3 regions of the Pseudomonas sp. PF05 genome follow, and region 2 is predicted to be linked to each of the others. Evidence: predicted binding sites of a transcription regulator. Region 2 holds the regulator's gene; each other region holds the start of a gene.

Region 1 (5,954 bases), on a different contig from region 2:
ATTTCTTGCGCACCTTCTGCGGGTTGATGCCTTGCTTGCGCAGCTGTGCCTTGACCAGGGCCGGGCTCTGGCCCGTCAGCTCGCCGGTCATTTTCGTGCCTTTGCGGTCCTTGCCTTCCCAAGTGTAAACATCGGTTTTGACTGCCTTGACCGCCATGTTCAATCCTTGGTGACCCGGTTGATTTCTTCGAGGCTGGTGACGCCCTGCATCACTTTGAGCAGCCCCGACGTGCGCAGGTCATTGAAACCGTCCTTGCGCATTTGCAGATCGATTTCCAGCGAGTTGCCCTCGGCCATGATCAACCGTTGCAGCTCGGGCGTGTTCTTGACCACTTCGTAAACCCCCACGCGCCCTTTGTAACCGTGGTTGCACTGTTCGCAACCGACCGGCTCATAGATCGTGAATGTGCCGATGCGTTCCCGAGGGAAACCTTCCTTGAGCAAGGCTTCCTCGGGGATCTCGATGGCCGTCTTGCAGTGGCTGCACAGTTTGCGCGCCAACCGCTGGGCAATGATCAGGTGCACGGCGGTGGCGATGTTGAACCCCGGAATGCCCATGTTCTGCAGGCGGATCAAGGTTTCGGCGGCGCTGTTGGTGTGCAGGGTGGAGAGCACCAGGTGCCCGGTCTGGGCGGCCTTGATGGCGATTTCGGCGGTTTCCAGGTCACGGATTTCGCCGACCATGATCACGTCCGGGTCCTGGCGCAGGAACGAGCGCAGGGCATGGGCGAAATCCAGCCCCTGGCGCGGATTCACGTTGACCTGGTTGATGCCTTCCATGTTGATTTCCACCGGGTCTTCGGCAGTGGAAATGTTGATGTCCACGGTGTTGAGGATATTCAGCCCGGTGTACAGCGACACGGTCTTGCCCGAGCCGGTCGGGCCTGTCACCAGGATCAGCCCTTGCGGTTGCTTGAGGGCGGCCATGTACAGGTCTTTCTGGTCCGGTTCGTAGCCCAGGGCATCGATGCCCATTTGCGCGCTGGACGGGTCGAGGATCCGGATCACCACTTTTTCGCCCCAGAGCGTGGGCAGGGTGTTGACCCGGAAATCGATGGACTTGGTTTTCGACAGGCGCATTTTCAGGCGCCCGTCCTGGGGTTTGCGCCGTTCGGAAATATCCAGGCTGGCCATGACTTTCAAGCGCGCGGCGATACGGTTGGCCAACTGGATAGGCGGCCTGGCCACTTCGCGCAATATGCCGTCGGTGCGCACCCGCACCCGGTAGATCTTTTCATAGGGTTCGAAGTGCAGGTCGGAAGAGCCGCCCTTGATCGCGTCCAGCAGCATCTTGTTGACGAAGCGCACCACGGGCGCGTCGTCGGTGTCCTGGCCGGCGATGGACTCCTGCCTGGTGTCGTCGATCGATTCTATGTCCAAGCCGTCGAGGTCGACATCGCCCATGCCTTCCAGGCCGGTGCTGCTGGATTCGAAGAACTTTTCGATGGCGTCGCTGAGCTTGTCGTCCTCCACCAGGATGGCTTCGGTGGTCAGGCCGGTGCTGAACTGGATGTCATTGATGGCCTGGTGATTGGTGGGGTCGGAGATGCCCACGAACAATTTGTTGCCACGCCGCCACAGCGGCAGGGCGTGATGCTGGCGCACCAGTTTTTCGCTGACCAGGCCGCTGGGTTGGGCTTCTTTGTCCAGGCTGTTGAGGTCCAGCAGGGCAACGCCGAAATGCTCCGAGGCGATCTCGGCGATCTGGCGGCTCTGCACCAGTTGGTTCTGCACCAGATAGCTGACCAGGGGGATGCGGCTGCGTTGGGCCTGTTGATACGCCTGTTGCGCACTTTGCTCGGTGAGCAGTTCGGCCAACACCAATTGCTTGGTCAGGCCGCTGAGGGCGATGTCATTCATGGGAATCCCGGCGGCGAACGATTCATGACTTATAGCCTAGTCAAGCCTCGACGCCAAACCAGCGGGGGCAGGGTGACAAAAAACGTCAGATAGTGCGGTTGTTGAGGTAGGACGTCGCCGTTGTGTGGGTTCAACCCCCTTTATTGATGGAGCTTGAGGGTTGGCATGTGCCCTGCAATGGCCGATTCAGGTCATGAGATTTCGACTCATGCATGGGAGATGTCTATGAATAAGCAGAGTGGTTTTACCTTGATCGAGCTGCTGATCGTCGTGGCGATCATCGGCATTCTGGCGACCTTTGCGTTGCCGCAATATTCGAAGTATCAGGCGCGGGCGAAGGCGACGGCGGGGCTCGGGGAAATTTCTGCACTGAAGGTGCCGTTTGAGGACATGATGAATCAAGGCACTAACCCTTCAGCGACCAACATGAGCATAACGACGCCTACCAGCAACTGCGCAATCGCAGTCACAGGTACCGCTTCAGCGGGTACAGGCACCATCGTTTGTACCCTTCAGAACGCTCCCGCTGCCGTAGCGTCCAAGACGATCACGCTCAGTCGTGACGCGAATGGCGCCTGGACGTGTGCTTCTACCGCTGCCAAGGAGTTCTTACCGGCCGGCTGCCCTGGTGTTTGATTGGTTTCATATGGCGAGGGAGGAAGCCCTCCCTCGCCAGAAAACCGTTCGCAATTCATAAACTTAGGAGAGAGGTTCAAAACCCGCAAGTTGCATGTCCAGAATCATCGCTTCATGCATTTTGCATGATATAGAAAATTACCGTTTCTCTTAACTTACTGATTTATAAGCAATTAATAAAAGTTTCAAAGCTGGCACAGCGTTCGCACTACTCCTGATAACCCTGCCGGGATGCACCTCCGGCAGTTTTTGAGAAAAACAGGAGTTACTCGTATGAAGAAGTTCGCTATCACTGCCGCCGCTGCTACCGCTCTGACCCTGACCATGGCTAGCGCATTCGCCGAGACCACTCAAGCAACTCAGGCGCCAATGATGCTGGCTGCTGGTGAAGTGACAGAGGCTAAAGAAGACGTCTCCGATACCTGGATCACCACCAAAGTCAAAGCTGACCTGGTCACCGAAAAAGGCATTCCAGGCACCGATATCAAAGTCGAAACCAATAAAGGTGTTGTGTCCCTGTCTTCGACTACTGCAGTAACTGATGCGCAAAAAGAGACCGCCGTGGCGATCGCCAAAAAGATCAAAGGTGTGAAAGCCGTATCGGCTGATGGCCTGAAATCCGAGTAAGGCTAAGACTTCTCGCCTGGACTGGGAGAAGGCGCGGCAAGCGGGCCAGGATATACGTTTGCCGTTGCTTTGGAGTTCATGCGAAAGGCCACACGGACGTGGCCATTACAGGCCCCCGGCATTCGTGCCGGGGGCCTGTTCTATTCTGGGGAATCAATCTGCGGGTCAGCGTTTGCACGTAAGTCAGAACCGAGTTGCCGCCATCGCGAGTAAGCTCGCACAGGGGGCGGCGGTGAACACGGATTTTGAGATCACCCTGAACAATGTGAGAGCGAGCTTGCTCGCGATGGCGGCGGCACATTCAACACATCTGTGCGGACAAGGTCACCGCCCCCGCTTGCTGGTGATCTGCACCAGCCGATTACCTTCGAAACGCAGGTACTGATACATGCCGCTGTTGGGGCCGTAGGTCCATTCTTCCACCGGGTATTCCTCCCGGCGATTGACACTGCGCTTGTAACCCAGGTCATCCCGCGCCGCCGGCTGACCGCACTTTTGCAGCACTTCGCTGGAGCGGTCACCGACGCTGATCAACTGGCTGCCGCAGCGCAGCGTGTCGGCCGCCGCGGCCTGGCCGGCGGCCAGCACTAGACCCAGGCAGAGCCCAAACCCAGGTTTCATCTTATTCGGCATCCAGATGCATCGGGGTAATCACCCGGCCATCGCTTTCGGCCTGGCCGAGACTGGCGTCGATGAAATACACGCGGTCGTCGGCCAACTGGCCTTTGTCGACCAGGAAATCCTTGATGCTGCTGGCCCGTTCCTGCCCCAGTTGACGCAAGAGCACGTCGCTGCCGCTCCAGAACTTGATCACGCCTTCACGCAGTTTCTCGGTGCGGGCCTTTTTATCCAATTGCGTCCATTCCACGGGCGGTTGGGTCTTGAGGCGGGTACGGTAGATACCTTCGAGCAGCGGTGCCTTTTCATCCTCGGGCACCTGTATCAGCGAGGCCTGGGCCGGTACTTTGTCGCCCCGACGCTGCAGTATCTTGTAGTAGTTGTACTGGTATTCGCGTTCAAGGCGCTGGGCGGCGAGCAGCGGACCGTCGCTGCTCTCGGCGGCGGTGCCTTCGATCTCCAGGCGCAGCTCCGGACGTTTGCCAAGGGCTTCGGACAGTTTGAGCAGCGTGCCTTCGTTGTCCTTGCTCAGGTCGCTGGAACCCGGCGCAAACGCCACGCTGCCCAAGTCTTCCGAGCCGCCGCCGGCCACCAGGCCACCGATGAGTTTGAACGGCGCCTGGGCCGCTCGTACCACCAGGTTGCGCAGGGTCTGCCAGATGATCGGCATGACACTGAATTGCGGGTCGTTGAGATCGCCGGACACCGGCAGCTCGATGGAAATCCTGCCATCGGAATCCTTCAGCAATGCGACCGCCAATTTGAGTGGCAGGCTCACGGCGTCCGGGCTATCGACTTTCTCCCCCAGTTGCAGTTGCTCGACCACTACTTTGTTGTCCGCCTGGAGCTTGCCTTGGGTGATCCGGTAATGCAGGTCGAGATTGAGCCGGCCCTTGCGGATGCGATAGCCGGCGAACTTGCCGGAGTAGGGGGTCAGTGTGGTCAGCTCGACCCGTTTGAAACTGGTGGCGATGTCGAGGCTGGCCATCGGGTCGAAGGGGTTGAGCGCCCCTTTGATGGTGACCGGAGCATAGCGATCGACCTTGCCCTTGATGTCCACGCTGGCCGGTTTGGCCTGGCGGCTGTCGATGGTGCCGATCTGGCCATTGAGCTGCTGGATAGCGGTGGCGAAGTTAGGGGTCAGGCTGAAGTCGGCGAAGTTGGCCGAACCGTCATTGATGGCAATGCCGCCGATGTGGATGCCCAGCGGTTTTTCCTGGGACGTCGGTTTTGCCGCGGTGTTCTTCGTGCCGCTGTCGGCCGGTTGCGGGATCAGCAGGTCATCGACGTTGGTGGTGCGGTCGTCGTTGATCATGAAGCGCGCGTAAGGCTGGAACAGGTTGACCTTGTCGATGGACAGGCTGTCCCCGTGCTGATAGTTCAGGCCTTCAAGGACCAGGCTCTGCCACTTGAGGAAGTCGCGGGTCTTGAGCGTGTCGAGGGTGTGCAACTGATCGACCTGGGCGCGGCCAGTGACGGCAAATGCCAGTGGCTCGGTGCTTTTAAGGTCGACTGCCAGGTCGCTGCCGAGCATCCCGGAGCGCAGCTCCAGGCGAATGAACGGGTTGATGTACGACTGGGCGACGCGCAGGTCGACGTCCTGGGTCTTGACCTTGAGCTTGGCAGTGATCGGGTTCAGGCTGACCTCGCCGTCGGCCAGGATCTTGCCCTGTTTGCCTATCCCGGTGTCCAGCTTGAGGGTAAAGGGCGAGCCGTTGAGGGTGTCGTAGTTCTGCAGGTCGAGGTTCAGTGGGCCGACCTCCAGTGCCACGGCGGGCTGGGCCTGACGGTCAGCCAGGTGCACCTTGTAGTCGCGCAGTTGCACATCCTTCAAAATCACCTGCCATGGTTTGCTAGGCGGTGCCGGTTCAGCTTTTGGCGAATCGGCGGCGGCCGGGGCTGACGCCGCTTCGGCCTTGACCTGCGGTTTGGCCGGCTGGCTGGCGAAGAGTTTCTGCCAGTCCAGTTGCCCGTCCGCCTCGCGAGCGGCCCAGGTTTCCAGATTCTGGCTGCGGATCTTGCCCACCACCACTTGCTGCTTGGCCAGGTCCAGCGTGGTTTCACTCACGTCCAGGCGTTCGAGCTTCACCAATGGACGGCCATCGGGGGCCTTGATGGCGAAGGGCGCGACACTGACGGTGGCGTTGCTGAGCAGCAGTTCGGTGCCCTTGTTCAGATTGAGCTTGTAGTCGGTGCTGAGGTTCAGGACGCCG
Region 2 (5,954 bases):
CCGGTTCGGTGTTGATCGAGCGTATGACGGTGGCGGGTAGCTAACGCTCAGCGCGTAAAAAAGCGCGTCATCCACTGGATGACGCGCCTTTTTTTGTGCCCAATGAATCCGCCTTGGGACCTGGGCAGTTATTCGCCTTCGTCGAAATATCGGTTGATCAGGTCCACCAGCGCGTCCATCGCTTCCTGTGCCTGTTCACCTTCGGTGAGCAGGTGGATCTTGGTGCCCTTGCCGGCGGCGAGCATCATCATCGCCATGATGCTTTTACCGTCGACCGCAGTCTCGGGCGTGCGGCCAACCCTGATGGTGGTGTCCTTGAACTGGCCCGCGACTCCGACGAACTTGGCCGACGCTCGGGCATGCAAACCCAGCTTGTTGATGATTTCAATTTCCTGAGCAGGCATCGCGATGTGAATCCTTTAGCTGAGGTCGCGGTGGCGAACCTGGACGTTCTTCAGGGATTGTTGCAGGAGTTGACCCAGGCGTTCGGTCAGGTAGACGGAGCGGTGATGTCCACCGGTACAACCGATGGCAATCGTGACATAGGCGCGGTTGCTCGCGGCAAAGCGGGGCAGCCATTTGAGCAGGTAGCTGGAGATGTCCTGGTACATTTCCTCGACATCCGGCTGGGCGGCCAGGTAATCGATCACCGGTTGGTCGAGCCCGGATTGCTCGCGCAATTCCGGTTTCCAATAAGGATTGGGCAGGCAGCGCACATCGAACACCAGGTCGGCGTCTACGGGCATGCCACGCTTGAAACCGAACGACTCCACCAGGAACGCCGTGCCCGGCTCAGGCTGGTTGAGCAGGCGCAGCTTGATCGTGTCGCGCAACTGATACAGGTTCAGGTGCGTGGTGTTGACCTTCAGGTCCGCCAAGTCGGCGATCGGCCCCAATAGTTGGCTTTCATCCTCGATGGCTTCGGCCAGGGAGCGGTTGGCATTGCTCAGCGGGTGGCGCCGGCGGGTTTCGGAAAAACGCTTGAGCAGTGTCTCTTCATCGGCATCCAGGTACAGCACGTCGCACTGGATATGCCGGCTGCGCACTTCCTCGAGCAGTTCAGGAAAACGCGACAGGTGGCTTGGCAGGTTACGCGCATCGATGGAGACCGCCACCAGTGGCTGCGCCAGCTCGGTGTGGATCAGGGCGCGCTCGGCCAGTTCCGGCAGCAGGCCGGCGGGCAAATTGTCGATGCAATAGTAGCCGCTGTCCTCAAGCACGGCGAGGGCCGTGCTTTTACCGGAGCCGGAGCGGCCACTGACAATGATCATGCGCATTTTTAATGACCGTTCTGCTCGTCCAGGACCACCTGGTACAACGCTTCGTTGCTTGGTGCGCTGCGCAGTTTTTCGCGCACTTCCTTGCGGTCCAGCATGCTGGCAATCTGGCGCAGCAGCTCGAGGTGCGCATCGGTCGCCGCTTCGGGTACCAGCAATACAAACAGCAGGTCGACCGGGGCGCCGTCGATGGCGTCGAAATCGATAGCCGTTTCAAGGTGCAACAGCGCGCTGATCGGCGCCTCACAGCCCTTGAGACGGCAATGGGGGATGGCGATGCCGTTGCCAAAACCGGTGGAACCGAGTTTTTCACGGGCAACCAGGGCCTCGAAGACGTCCTGCATGACCAGATCAGGCACCTCGCGGTGGATCAGGTTGGCAATGTGTTCGAGGGCTTTCTTTTTACTGCCGCCCGGCGCGTTCACTTGGGAACGGCCGGGGGTCAGGATGGTTTCTAGTCGGATCATGGATTGGGGGGGTTAACGACCGGTCGCGCCCTGGAGGAGGCTCTGGGTCTTTTCCTTATGCTTTTTGAGTTGGCGATCCAGCTTGTCGGTCAGCAGGTCAATCGCGGCATACATGTCTGTGTGCTCTGCGTTGGCAACCACTTCTCCGCCGGGAATATGCAGCGTGGCTTCGATTTTCTGCAGCAGTTTCTCGACGGTCATCGTGACTTGCACGTTGGTGATCTTGTCGAAATGCCTCTCCAATCGGTCGAGTTTTTCGCCGATGTAGGTGCGCAGGGGTTCGGTCACTTCCAGTTGGTGTCCACTGATGTTGACTTGCATACAGCTTCTCCTTCGTTGCCAGTGCATAAAGCGGCAGGCAGACATGCCTGCCACTGGAACGCTGTGGCGTGGCCTGTTACATCAACCGCTTGCGTTCGCTCGAAGGCGCGATCCCGAGGGATTCGCGGTATTTGGCGACGGTACGGCGGGCCACCTGAATGCCTTGTGCCTCCAGTAAACCAGCGATCTTGCTGTCACTCAACGGCTTTTTCTGATTTTCCGCGGCCACCAGTTTTTTGATGATCGCGCGGATGGCCGTGGACGAGCATTCGCCGCCTTCGGAGGTGCTGACGTGGCTGGAGAAAAAATATTTCAATTCATAGATGCCCCGGGGGGTATGCATGAATTTCTGGGTGGTTACCCGGGAAATCGTCGACTCGTGCATGCCCACTGCCTCGGCAATGTCATGCAGGACCAACGGTTTCATCGCTTCATCGCCATACTCCAGGAAGCCGCGCTGATGCTCGACGATCTGGGTGGCCACTTTCATCAGGGTTTCGTTGCGGCTTTGCAGGCTCTTGATGAACCAGCGCGCCTCCTGCAACTGGTTGCGCATGAAAGTGTTGTCGGCGCTGGTGTCGGCGCGCTTCACAAAGCCGGCGTACTGGGCGTTGACCCGCAGCTTGGGCACCGATTCCTGGTTGAGCTCCACCAGCCAGCGGTCGTTGTGCTTGCGCACGATTACGTCTGGAACCACGTATTCGGGCTCGGTGGATTCGATCTGCGAGCCGGGGCGCGGGTTGAGGCTCTGCACCAGTTCGATCACCTGGCGCAGCTCATCTTCCTTGAGCTTCATGCGACGCATCAACTGGCTGTAGTCGCGACCCCCCAGCAAGTCGATGTAGTCGGTGACCAGCCGCTTGGCTTCGGCCAGCCACGGGGTCTTGGCGGACAACTGGCGCAGTTGCAGCAACAGGCACTCGCCCAGGTTGCGGGCGCCGATGCCAGCCGGTTCGAACTGCTGGATGCGATGGAGGACGGCTTCGATCTCGTCCAGCTCGATGTCGAGCTCGGGATCGAAGGCTTCGAGGATTTCTTCGAGGGTCTCGTCCAGGTAGCCCTGGTTGTTGATGCAATCGATCAGGGTCACGGCGATCAGGCGATCGGTGTCGGACATCGGCGCCAGGTTCAGCTGCCACAGCAGGTGGCTTTGCAGGCTTTCGCCGGCGGAGGTGCGGGTGGTGAAGTCCCACTCGTCGTCATCGCTGCTCGGCAGGCTGCTGGCGCTGGTCTGATAGACGTCTTCCCAGGCCGTGTCCACGGGCAGTTCGTTGGGGATGCGTTCGTTCCATTCGCCATCCTCGAGGTTGTCCACCGTCGGGGCGGCTTCCTGGTAGGTCGGTTCCGGGATTTCGGTGTTGGTCTTCTGCTCGACGTTGTCGGCCAGTGGGTCGGTGTTGTCGAAGTCGTCGCCTTCTTCCTGGCGTTCGAGCATCGGATTGGACTCCAGGGCCTCCTGGATCTCCTGTTGCAGGTCCAGGGTCGACAATTGGAGCAGGCGGATGGCCTGTTGCAGCTGCGGTGTCATCGTCAGCTGCTGGCCCATTCTCAAGACTAGCGATGGTTTCATGGCAGGGGCTTAACACCTTATTCGCCGGCGCACATGCGCCATCCACTACAGGGCGCCGAAGCGCCAAACTTAAGCAAATTATATGCCTGAAACTGAAGTGTTTGCCTAGGGCGTCGCCATAATAAAATGAAACGACGCTCTAACGATTCGCCAGACACTTTGGCTTACAGGCGGAACTCATGGCCCAGATACACTTCCTTGACCAGGTCATTGGCCAGGATCGCTGCGGAGTCGCCTTCGGCGATCAGCTGGCCGTCATTGACAATGTAGGCGGTTTCGCAGATATCCAGCGTCTCGCGCACGTTGTGGTCGGTGATCAGCACGCCGATCCCCTTGGCCTTGAGGTGATGGATGATCTGCTTGATGTCGCCCACCGAGATGGGGTCCACGCCGGCGAACGGTTCGTCGAGCAGGATGAACTTCGGTGCGGTGGCCAGGGCGCGGGCGATTTCCACGCGGCGCCGCTCGCCCCCGGACAGGCTCATGCCCAGGTTGTCGCGAATGTGGCTGATGTGGAATTCCTGCAGCAGGCTTTCCAATTCCTGGCGACGACCGGCCTTGTCGAGTTCCTTGCGGGTCTCGAGGATCGCCATGATGTTGTCGGCAACCGACAGTTTGCGGAAGATCGACGCTTCTTGCGGCAAATAGCCGATACCTGCCTTCGCCCGGCCGTGCATCGGCTGGTGGCTGACATCCAGGTCGTCGATCAGTACGCGACCCTGGTCGGCCTGGACCAGGCCGACGATCATGTAGAAGCAAGTGGTCTTGCCCGCGCCGTTGGGGCCGAGCAGGCCGACGATCTGGCCGCTGTCGATGGACAGGCTGACATCACGCACGACTTGACGGCTCTTGTAGCTCTTGGCCAGATGCTGAGCTTTCAGAGTTGCCATTACTGGGCCTTCTGCTCGTCGGTTTTCTTTTTCGGTTGGATCACCATGTCGATCCGCGGACGCGACTCGGTCACCTTGCTGCCGGTGGCGCGACCGGCGCTTGCCAGCTTCTTGACTGTGTCGTAGACGATTTTCTCGCCCTGGGTGATGTTGTTGTCCTTGTCGATGACCTTGGCGCGGTCGATCAGGACCACGCGATCCTTGGAGGCGTGGTACTGGATGGTGACCCCGTAGCCCTGCACAGGCTTGGTATCGCCGGCAGTTTGCAACTGCTCGAAATAGGCCAGGTTGCCCACCGAGGTCACCACGTCGATGTCCCCGGCCGGAGTGCGGGTGATGGTCACGGTATTGCCGGTGACCTTCATCGAGCCCTGGGTGATGATCACGTCACCTGTGTAGGTGGCGACACCTTTCTTGTCGTCGAGCTGGGCATCGTCGGCCTGGATGCGGATAGGTTGGTTGCGGTCGTCGGGAAGAGCCCAGGCGCTCGCGCTTCCCAGTGCTGCGCCCAGACTGAGCAAAATAGGGAGGGTTTTAGCGAGCTTCATACTGTCCTCTTACGTTCGATAGCAGGTGTATCCTGCTTTCCTTCAAATACGCTTTCATTCCCGTGCCGGTCGACACACCCCCGGCGCCGTCGATTCTAACGGGTTGCTCGGTCTGCGCATATTCTTGCTGTGGGAACACGGTCATGCGCGTGCTGGTGATGATGGTCGTACGGTTTTTCTCGTCGGTTCGGGCGATGCGCACCGAGTCGATCAGTTCCACTTCGGTGCCGCCGGAATTGACTTCGGCGTGCTCGCTCTGCACATGCCACGGAAACTCGGTGCCGCGGAACATGTTCAGGTCGGGCTTGGTGACCAGCGTAATGTCAGTGGCCTTTACGTGGTCGACCTTGTCGGACGTCATCTCATATTGCACTTTGCCGTCGGGCAGGTACTGCAGGGTATGCGTGTTGGTCGCGTACCAGTCGATCTTTTCCTCGATCTGGGTCGCAGGTCGGTCGAGAAACCGTTCGGGGCTGATGTTCCAGTAGCCCACCGCAGCGAAAATCGCCGCGATACAGCCGAACACCACGATGGTGCGAATCTTCTTGCTCAGCATAAATGGCTCACAGGTACGCGGCGTTGGCCGCTTCGAGGCGGCCCTGGGCGCGCAGGATCAGTTCACAGAATTCGCGGGCCGCACCTTCGCCGCCTCGCGCCGTGGTGACGCCGTGGGCATGCTCGCGCACGAAGCTGGCCGCGTTGGCGACTGCCATGCCCAGGCCTACTCGGCGAATCACCGGCAGGTCTGGCAGGTCGTCACCGAGGTAGGCCACCTGTTCATAGCTTAGGTTGAGTTGGCCCAGAAGCTCGTCCAGCACCACCAGTTTGTCTTCGCGCCCCTGGTAAAGGTGCGGGATGCCGAGGTTCTTCGCGCGTCGCTC
Region 3 (5,954 bases), on a different contig from region 2:
AGAAACCATTCTTCCGAGAGCAAGGCCTGTCCGGCCCGGGTGTCGTCCCGTAGATGCATGGGCAGGGTTTTCAGCAGCCAAGGTTGGCCCTGGCCGTCATGTACCCGGTAGAGCAACGATTGCTGGCTGTGGCCGAGCAGGCTTTCGACCTGCCAACCCTCGAAGACCTGGCCCGGTTTCAGCGCTGGCGGCAGGGGCCATTGCTGCAACTGGATCAGGGCATCGCCGATGCTCGCTTCACCCACGGCATCGACCCGCACCAGCAAGGCGCTGGCGTTGTCTTGGCTACCGGCCAGGTGCGCGGCGTTGACCAGTGTCTGTGCGGCCAGGTCCAGGTCCGGTTGGTCGCGCAAGATGCCGGCGATGGCTGTGTCTCCCAGGACCGCCCAGACGCCATCGCTAAGCAGTACGAAGGTTTCGTCGGTACGCAATTCGCCATCGAGGAAGTCCAGGATCAGGTGTTGATCCAGGCCCAGGGCGCGCTTGAGCACATGTTGCATGCCTTGCTGTTCCCAGACGTGATCCTCACTGATCCGTTGCAGGTGATCGGCATGCCAGCGGTAGACACGGCAATCACCGACATGCGCGAGGGTGAAGCGCCGGCCCCGCAGGACCAGGGCGCTGACAGTGGTGAGCAGCGGTTGCCCGCCACCGTTGGCTTGCAGCCAGCGGTTCTGGGCCAGCAACAGCCGGTCCAGTGCCTGGGCCACGCCCCAGGTTTGCGGCGTGGAATAGTAATCCAGGGCCAGCGCCTGCAAGGTCGAGCGGGCCGCCAATCCGCCATCGGCGCACTGGCTCACGCCGTCGGCGATGGCGAACAGGTAACCCTTGCTGGCGGCCAGGGCCGGGGCGGGGGTGACCAGGCGCAGGGCGTCCTGGTTTTCTTCCCGCGGGCCGATGGCACTGGCCTCGGCGAAACTCAGTTGCAGGCTCATGGTTACAGGTTATACCCGAGCAGCGGTGACAGCGGCCGAACCCCAAGTGGTTCTCCAGCGACGCTTGACGCCGTGCAGGCCAAACCAGGCCAGGACACCGAGGCTGGCAAACAACCACAGGGCCAGTTGATAGCTGCCGGTGCTCTGCTTGATCGCACCCATGCCCGCCGCCAGGGCGAAGCCGCCGATACCGCCGGCCATGCCGATCAATCCGGTCATCACGCCGATCTCGCGACGGAAGCGTTGTGGCACCAGTTGGAACACCGCGCCGTTGCCCGCACCCAAACCGAGCATGGTGCAGACGAACAGGGCCAGGGCCGCGTAGGAACTCGGCAGGTTGAAGCCCACTGCGGCGATGCAGACGGCCGCTACGGTGTACATGCCCAGCAAGGTGCGGATGCCGCCGAAACGGTCTGCCAGGGCACCGCCCAAGGGACGCATCAGGCTGCCCCCGAAGACGCAGGCGGCGGTGTAGTAGCCGGCGGTGACCGGGCTCAGGCCGTATTGGTCGTTGAAATAGCCGGGCAGGGCGCTGGCCAGGCCGATGAAACCGCCGAAGGTCACGCTGTAGAAAAACATGAACCACCAGCTGTCACGATCGCCCAGGGCCTTGAGGTAGTCGGCCATGGATTTGGCTTTCGGCCGCTCGGGGGCGTTCTTGGCCAGCCAGGTGAAGAGCACCAGGGTCAGCACCAGTGGAATCAGCGCGAAGCCGAACACGTTGGTCCAGCCGAAGGTCACGGCCATGACCGGCGCGATCAACGCAGCCAGCACGGTGCCCGAGTTACCGGCGCCAGCAATGCCCATGGCCTTGCCTTGGTGCTGTGGCGGATACCACTGGGACGCCAGCGGCAGGGCCACGGCGAACGATGCGCCGGCCACACCGAGGAACAGGCCGAGCAGCAGGGCTTGTTCGTAGCTGTGGATGCCCAGTTTCCAGGCGCAGAACAGCGCGCTGATCACGATCACCTGGCCCACCATGCCGGCGGCCTTTGGCGAAATTCGATCGGCCAGCAGGCCCATGAACAAGCGCAGCACGGCGCCGGCCAGGATCGGCGTCGCCACCATCAGGCCGCGTTGCTGGGTGGTCAGGTGCAGGTCAGCGGAGATCTGTACCGCCAGAGGACCGAGCAGGTACCAGACCATGAAACTCAGGTCGAAGTAGAGGAAGGCCGCGAACAGTGTCGGGGTATGGCCGGATTTCCAGAAGCTTGAATTCATCGCGCACCTCAGCTGTAAAAGTCTCGAGAAATGAGTCAGTGCTTTTGAGCAGTGCGCCGCCTGTGGTCGCACCACCGGCCCCGAAGGGCCAAAACAAAAAAACGCCGCAACCCGGATCGCCAGAGAGGCAAGGAGGGTGTGCGACGTCTTTGTCGTAGGTGGGGCAACCGCCGTTGGTTACCTGTGGGTTTGCTTAAGCGAGATCTGTGCCAACAAGGGGGACTATCGCGAGCCAGGCGCTACAAGGCGTTCAGCCCAGCAGCTCATTCATGGCAATGATCTGCTCCGCCACCTGGATCAGCTTCTGCTGGCGGCTCATGGCCTGGCGCCGCATCAGGGTGTAGGCCTGTTCCTCGTTGCATTCCTTCATCTTCATCAGCATGCCCTTGGCCAGTTCGATGCGCTTGCGTTCGGCCAGTTGCTGGTCCCGGGCCAGGAGTTGGGCGCGCAGGGCCTGGTCGCTTTCGAAGCGGGCCATGGCCACGTCGAGGATCGGTTGCAGGCGCGCGGCGTGGATGCCTTCGACGATGTAGGCGCTGACGCCCGACTTGATCGCCTGGCGCATCACATTGGGGTCGTGCTCGTCGGTAAACATGACGATCGGTCGTGGCTGGTCGCGACTGACCAGTACCACTTGCTCCATCACATCGCGCCCGGGTGACTCGGTATCGATCAGGATCACGTCCGGACGCACCGTTTCGACGCGCGCCGGCAGGTCGATGGTCAGGCCGGATTCGTCGATCACTTCGAATCCGGCTTCCATCAGGGCGGCCTTGAGGCGACCGACTTTTTTCGCGGTGTCGTTGATCAGCAGGATACGCAGCATGGTCGTGGGCTCCTGTCAGCGGCTGGCGAGAAGGGGAGCCGCATCGCTCAAGGCGTGCAGTTTGAAGCTGCGGGCGTACCCGGCCGGATCCGAGCCGTCCCAGGTGATGCCGTCGATCAGCTGGCTGCTGCGCATGTCCTGGCGCGGGGACGCGATGTCCAGCGCCGCGCAGGCTTCGCGGTACAGCTTGAGCTGCTGGACGTCCTGGGCCACGGCCAGGTAATCCGGGTCTTCGCGCAGCAGGCCCCAGCGGCGGAACTGGGTCATGAACCACATGCCGTCGGACAGGTACGGCAGGTTCACCTCGCCGTTGCCATGAAAGCGCATGGCGTGGGGATCCTGCCAGCTGTTGCCCAAGCCGTCGGCATAAATTCCCAGCAGGCGCGGCTCGATGCAGTCCAGCGGGGCGTCGAGGTATTCAGGCGCAGTCAACAGTTGCGCGGTGCTGCGACGGTTTTCGTTGCTTTGTTCGATGAAGCGGCTGGCTTCGAGGATCGCCATCACCAGGGCCCGGGCGGTATTGGGGTATTGCTCGACGAACGCGCGGGTGCAACCCAGGACTTTTTCCGGGTGATCGGGCCAGATGGTCTGGGTAGTCGCCAGGGTGAAGCCCAGGTTCTGCTTCACTGCGCTGGCGCACCAGGGCTCGCCGACGCAAAACCCGTCGATACGCCCGGCTTGCAGGTGCGCGATCATTTGCGGCGGAGGCACGACCACGCTGTCGACGTCCGACAACGGGTGGATGCCCTGGGCGGCAAGCCAGTAATAGAGCCACATGGCGTGGGTGCCGGTGGGGAAGGTCTGGGCGAAGGTCAGTTTCGGGCGAGTTTGGTGCACATGCCGTTCCAGTGCTTCAGGACTGGTCACGCCCTGGGCCTGCAAGCCATGGGACAGGTTGATGCTCTGGCCGTTCTGGTTCAGCCCCATCAGCACGGCCATGTCGCTTGCCGCGACCCCGCCGATGCCCAGGTGCACTGCGTAGATCAGCCCATACAGGCTGTGGGCGGCATCGATTTCGCCGCTGACCAGCTTGTCGCGCAGGTTGGCCCAGGACGCCTGGCGCTTGAGGTTCAGGGTCAGGCCGTAGGGCTGAGCGAAGCCCTGGGTGGCGGCGACCACCACCGGGGCACAGTCGCTCAAGGCCATGAAACCGAGGTTGACCGCGCTCTTTTCCGGGGCATCGCTGCCGTTGACCCAGGCCAGGGGGTTGGCTGGAACTTCATTCATCGGTATCACCTTCCGCAAAAAAAAGCGCCGTGTCCGGGCCCAGGAGACCGGACGACGACGCCGTTGTCCCTTAAAACAGTGTGGCACTCATTCCGTCGCTGGCATGGGCGCTGATGACCAAAAGGGTGCAAGGCATATGCCAGCGCTATCGTTTTGTGCGGGCGCCTCGCTTGAGCCGCCGTTGCCCGGCTATAATCGCCGCCTCATTTCGTCGCCCGAGTCAAAGCCGCCCATGTACACCCTGGCCCGTGAACTGCTGTTCAAACTCTCCCCGGAAACCTCCCACGACCTGTCCCTGGATCTGATTGGCGCCGGCGGACGCCTGGGCCTCAATGGATTGCTGTGCAAGGCCCCGGCAAAATTGCCGGTGACGGTCATGGGCCTGGAGTTCCCCAACCCGGTCGGGTTGGCGGCAGGCCTGGACAAGAATGGCGCGGCCATCGACGGGTTCGCCCAGTTGGGTTTCGGTTTCGTGGAAATCGGCACCGTCACCCCTCGACCGCAGCCGGGCAACCCCAAGCCACGGCTTTTCCGCCTGCCGCAAGCCGAGGCGATCATCAACCGCATGGGGTTCAACAACCTGGGCGTCGATCATCTGCTGGCCCGTGTGGCTGCGGCCAAGTACAAGGGCGTGCTGGGCATCAACATCGGCAAGAATTTCGACACGCCGGTGGAGCGCGCCGTCGACGACTACCTGATCTGCCTGGACAAGGTCTACGCCCACGCCAGCTACGTGACTGTCAACGTCAGCTCCCCCAACACCCCGGGGCTGCGCAGCCTGCAATTCGGTGATTCGCTCAAGCAACTGCTGGCCGACCTGGCCCGGCGTCGTGCAGAACTGGCGTTGATTCACGGCCGGCACGTGCCGCTGGCGATCAAGATCGCCCCGGACATGACCGACGAAGAGACCACCCAGGTAGCCCTGGCCCTGATCGAGACGGGCATGGACGCGGTAATCGCCACCAACACGACCCTGGGTCGTGAAGGGGTCGAAGGGCTGGAATACGGTGACGAGGCGGGCGGCTTGTCTGGCGCGCCAGTGCGTGACAAGAGCACCCACACGGTGAAGGTGCTGGCCGCTGAACTGGCGGGGCGCTTACCGATCATCGCCGCAGGCGGGATTACCGAAGGCCGCCACGCCGCCGAGAAGATCACCGCAGGGGCGAGCCTGGTGCAGATTTATTCGGGCTTTATCTACAAGGGGCCGGCGTTGATTCGTGAGTCGGTGGATGCCATTGCGGCGTTGGGTTGATCCAGGCGCGGCCGGCTCTATGGTGGCAAGCAGGTTTTTTGTGGGAGTAAACCTTGGTGGGAGCAAAGCTTGCTCGCGATGCAGGCGCCTCGGTTCCAGGTAGACCGCGTTGTCTTCATCGCGGGCAAGCCTTGCTCCCACAGAAGGATGAGTTAGCCCACAAGAGTGTTTGCAGTTCAGGCATGCAGAGCGCTCATGAAACCCAGGCATTAAAAAGGGCTCCTCGAAGGAGCCCCCTGGGCCGTAGCCCGCCGTCCGGATGGGACGTGCGTGGTTAAATCGATATGGGTGTCAAATTTATCGGGTTCTTGAGTATTAAGCCCTGTGTCAGCCGACGGCGTGAAGTTCGTTGAGTCTATGGATACCCGCAGTGCCGGTCATACCGTCCCAGTTGTCGCCGCGTCCTTCTCGCCAGCCATTGATCCAGGCTTGACGTACCGACGGTAGAGTAAAGGGGCAAAGCTCACGGGATTTACCACCAACGCCATATTGG

What was found. Region 2 encodes sigma-54, which starts transcription at its own class of promoters, with help from an activator protein. Its sites were predicted from a motif close to ANTGGCATNNANNTTGCTNT; they were not measured.
Region 1: a site for sigma-54 is predicted at 2,020-2,039, ahead of AC09SL_RS27630 (pilin). Genes of this name have one in related genera too.
Region 3: a site for sigma-54 is predicted at 4,334-4,353, ahead of AC09SL_RS01380 (CmpA/NrtA family ABC transporter substrate-binding protein). Genes of this name have one in related genera too.

Annotation. Positions count from the first base shown of each region.
Region 1 is NZ_JBWLPW010000026.1:18,623-24,576, forward strand. It holds gene AC09SL_RS27620 (type II secretion system F family protein) at 1-157, opposite strand, end outside; gene pilB (type IV-A pilus assembly ATPase PilB) at 160-1,860, opposite strand; gene AC09SL_RS27630 (pilin) at 2,086-2,496, shown strand; gene AC09SL_RS27635 (BON domain-containing protein) at 2,770-3,123, shown strand; gene AC09SL_RS27640 (DUF2845 domain-containing protein) at 3,448-3,744, opposite strand; gene AC09SL_RS27645 (DUF748 domain-containing protein) at 3,746-5,954, opposite strand, start outside.
Region 2 is NZ_JBWLPW010000011.1:137,933-143,886, reverse strand. It holds gene pmbA (metalloprotease PmbA) at 1-44, shown strand, start outside; gene AC09SL_RS19290 (HPr family phosphocarrier protein) at 129-404, opposite strand; gene rapZ (RNase adapter RapZ) at 420-1,277, opposite strand; gene ptsN (PTS IIA-like nitrogen regulatory protein PtsN) at 1,280-1,744, opposite strand; gene hpf (ribosome hibernation-promoting factor, HPF/YfiA family) at 1,757-2,065, opposite strand; gene AC09SL_RS19270 (RNA polymerase factor sigma-54) at 2,142-3,635, opposite strand; gene lptB (LPS export ABC transporter ATP-binding protein) at 3,800-4,525, opposite strand; gene lptA (lipopolysaccharide transport periplasmic protein LptA) at 4,525-5,073, opposite strand; gene lptC (LPS export ABC transporter periplasmic protein LptC) at 5,060-5,629, opposite strand; gene AC09SL_RS19250 (KdsC family phosphatase) at 5,637-5,954, opposite strand, start outside.
Region 3 is NZ_JBWLPW010000001.1:311,098-317,051, forward strand. It holds gene AC09SL_RS01365 (bifunctional protein-serine/threonine kinase/phosphatase) at 1-935, opposite strand, end outside; gene AC09SL_RS01370 (nitrate/nitrite transporter) at 945-2,156, opposite strand; gene AC09SL_RS01375 (ANTAR domain-containing response regulator) at 2,407-2,982, opposite strand; gene AC09SL_RS01380 (CmpA/NrtA family ABC transporter substrate-binding protein) at 2,998-4,209, opposite strand; gene AC09SL_RS01385 (quinone-dependent dihydroorotate dehydrogenase) at 4,442-5,461, shown strand; gene rmf (ribosome modulation factor) at 5,789-5,954, opposite strand, start outside.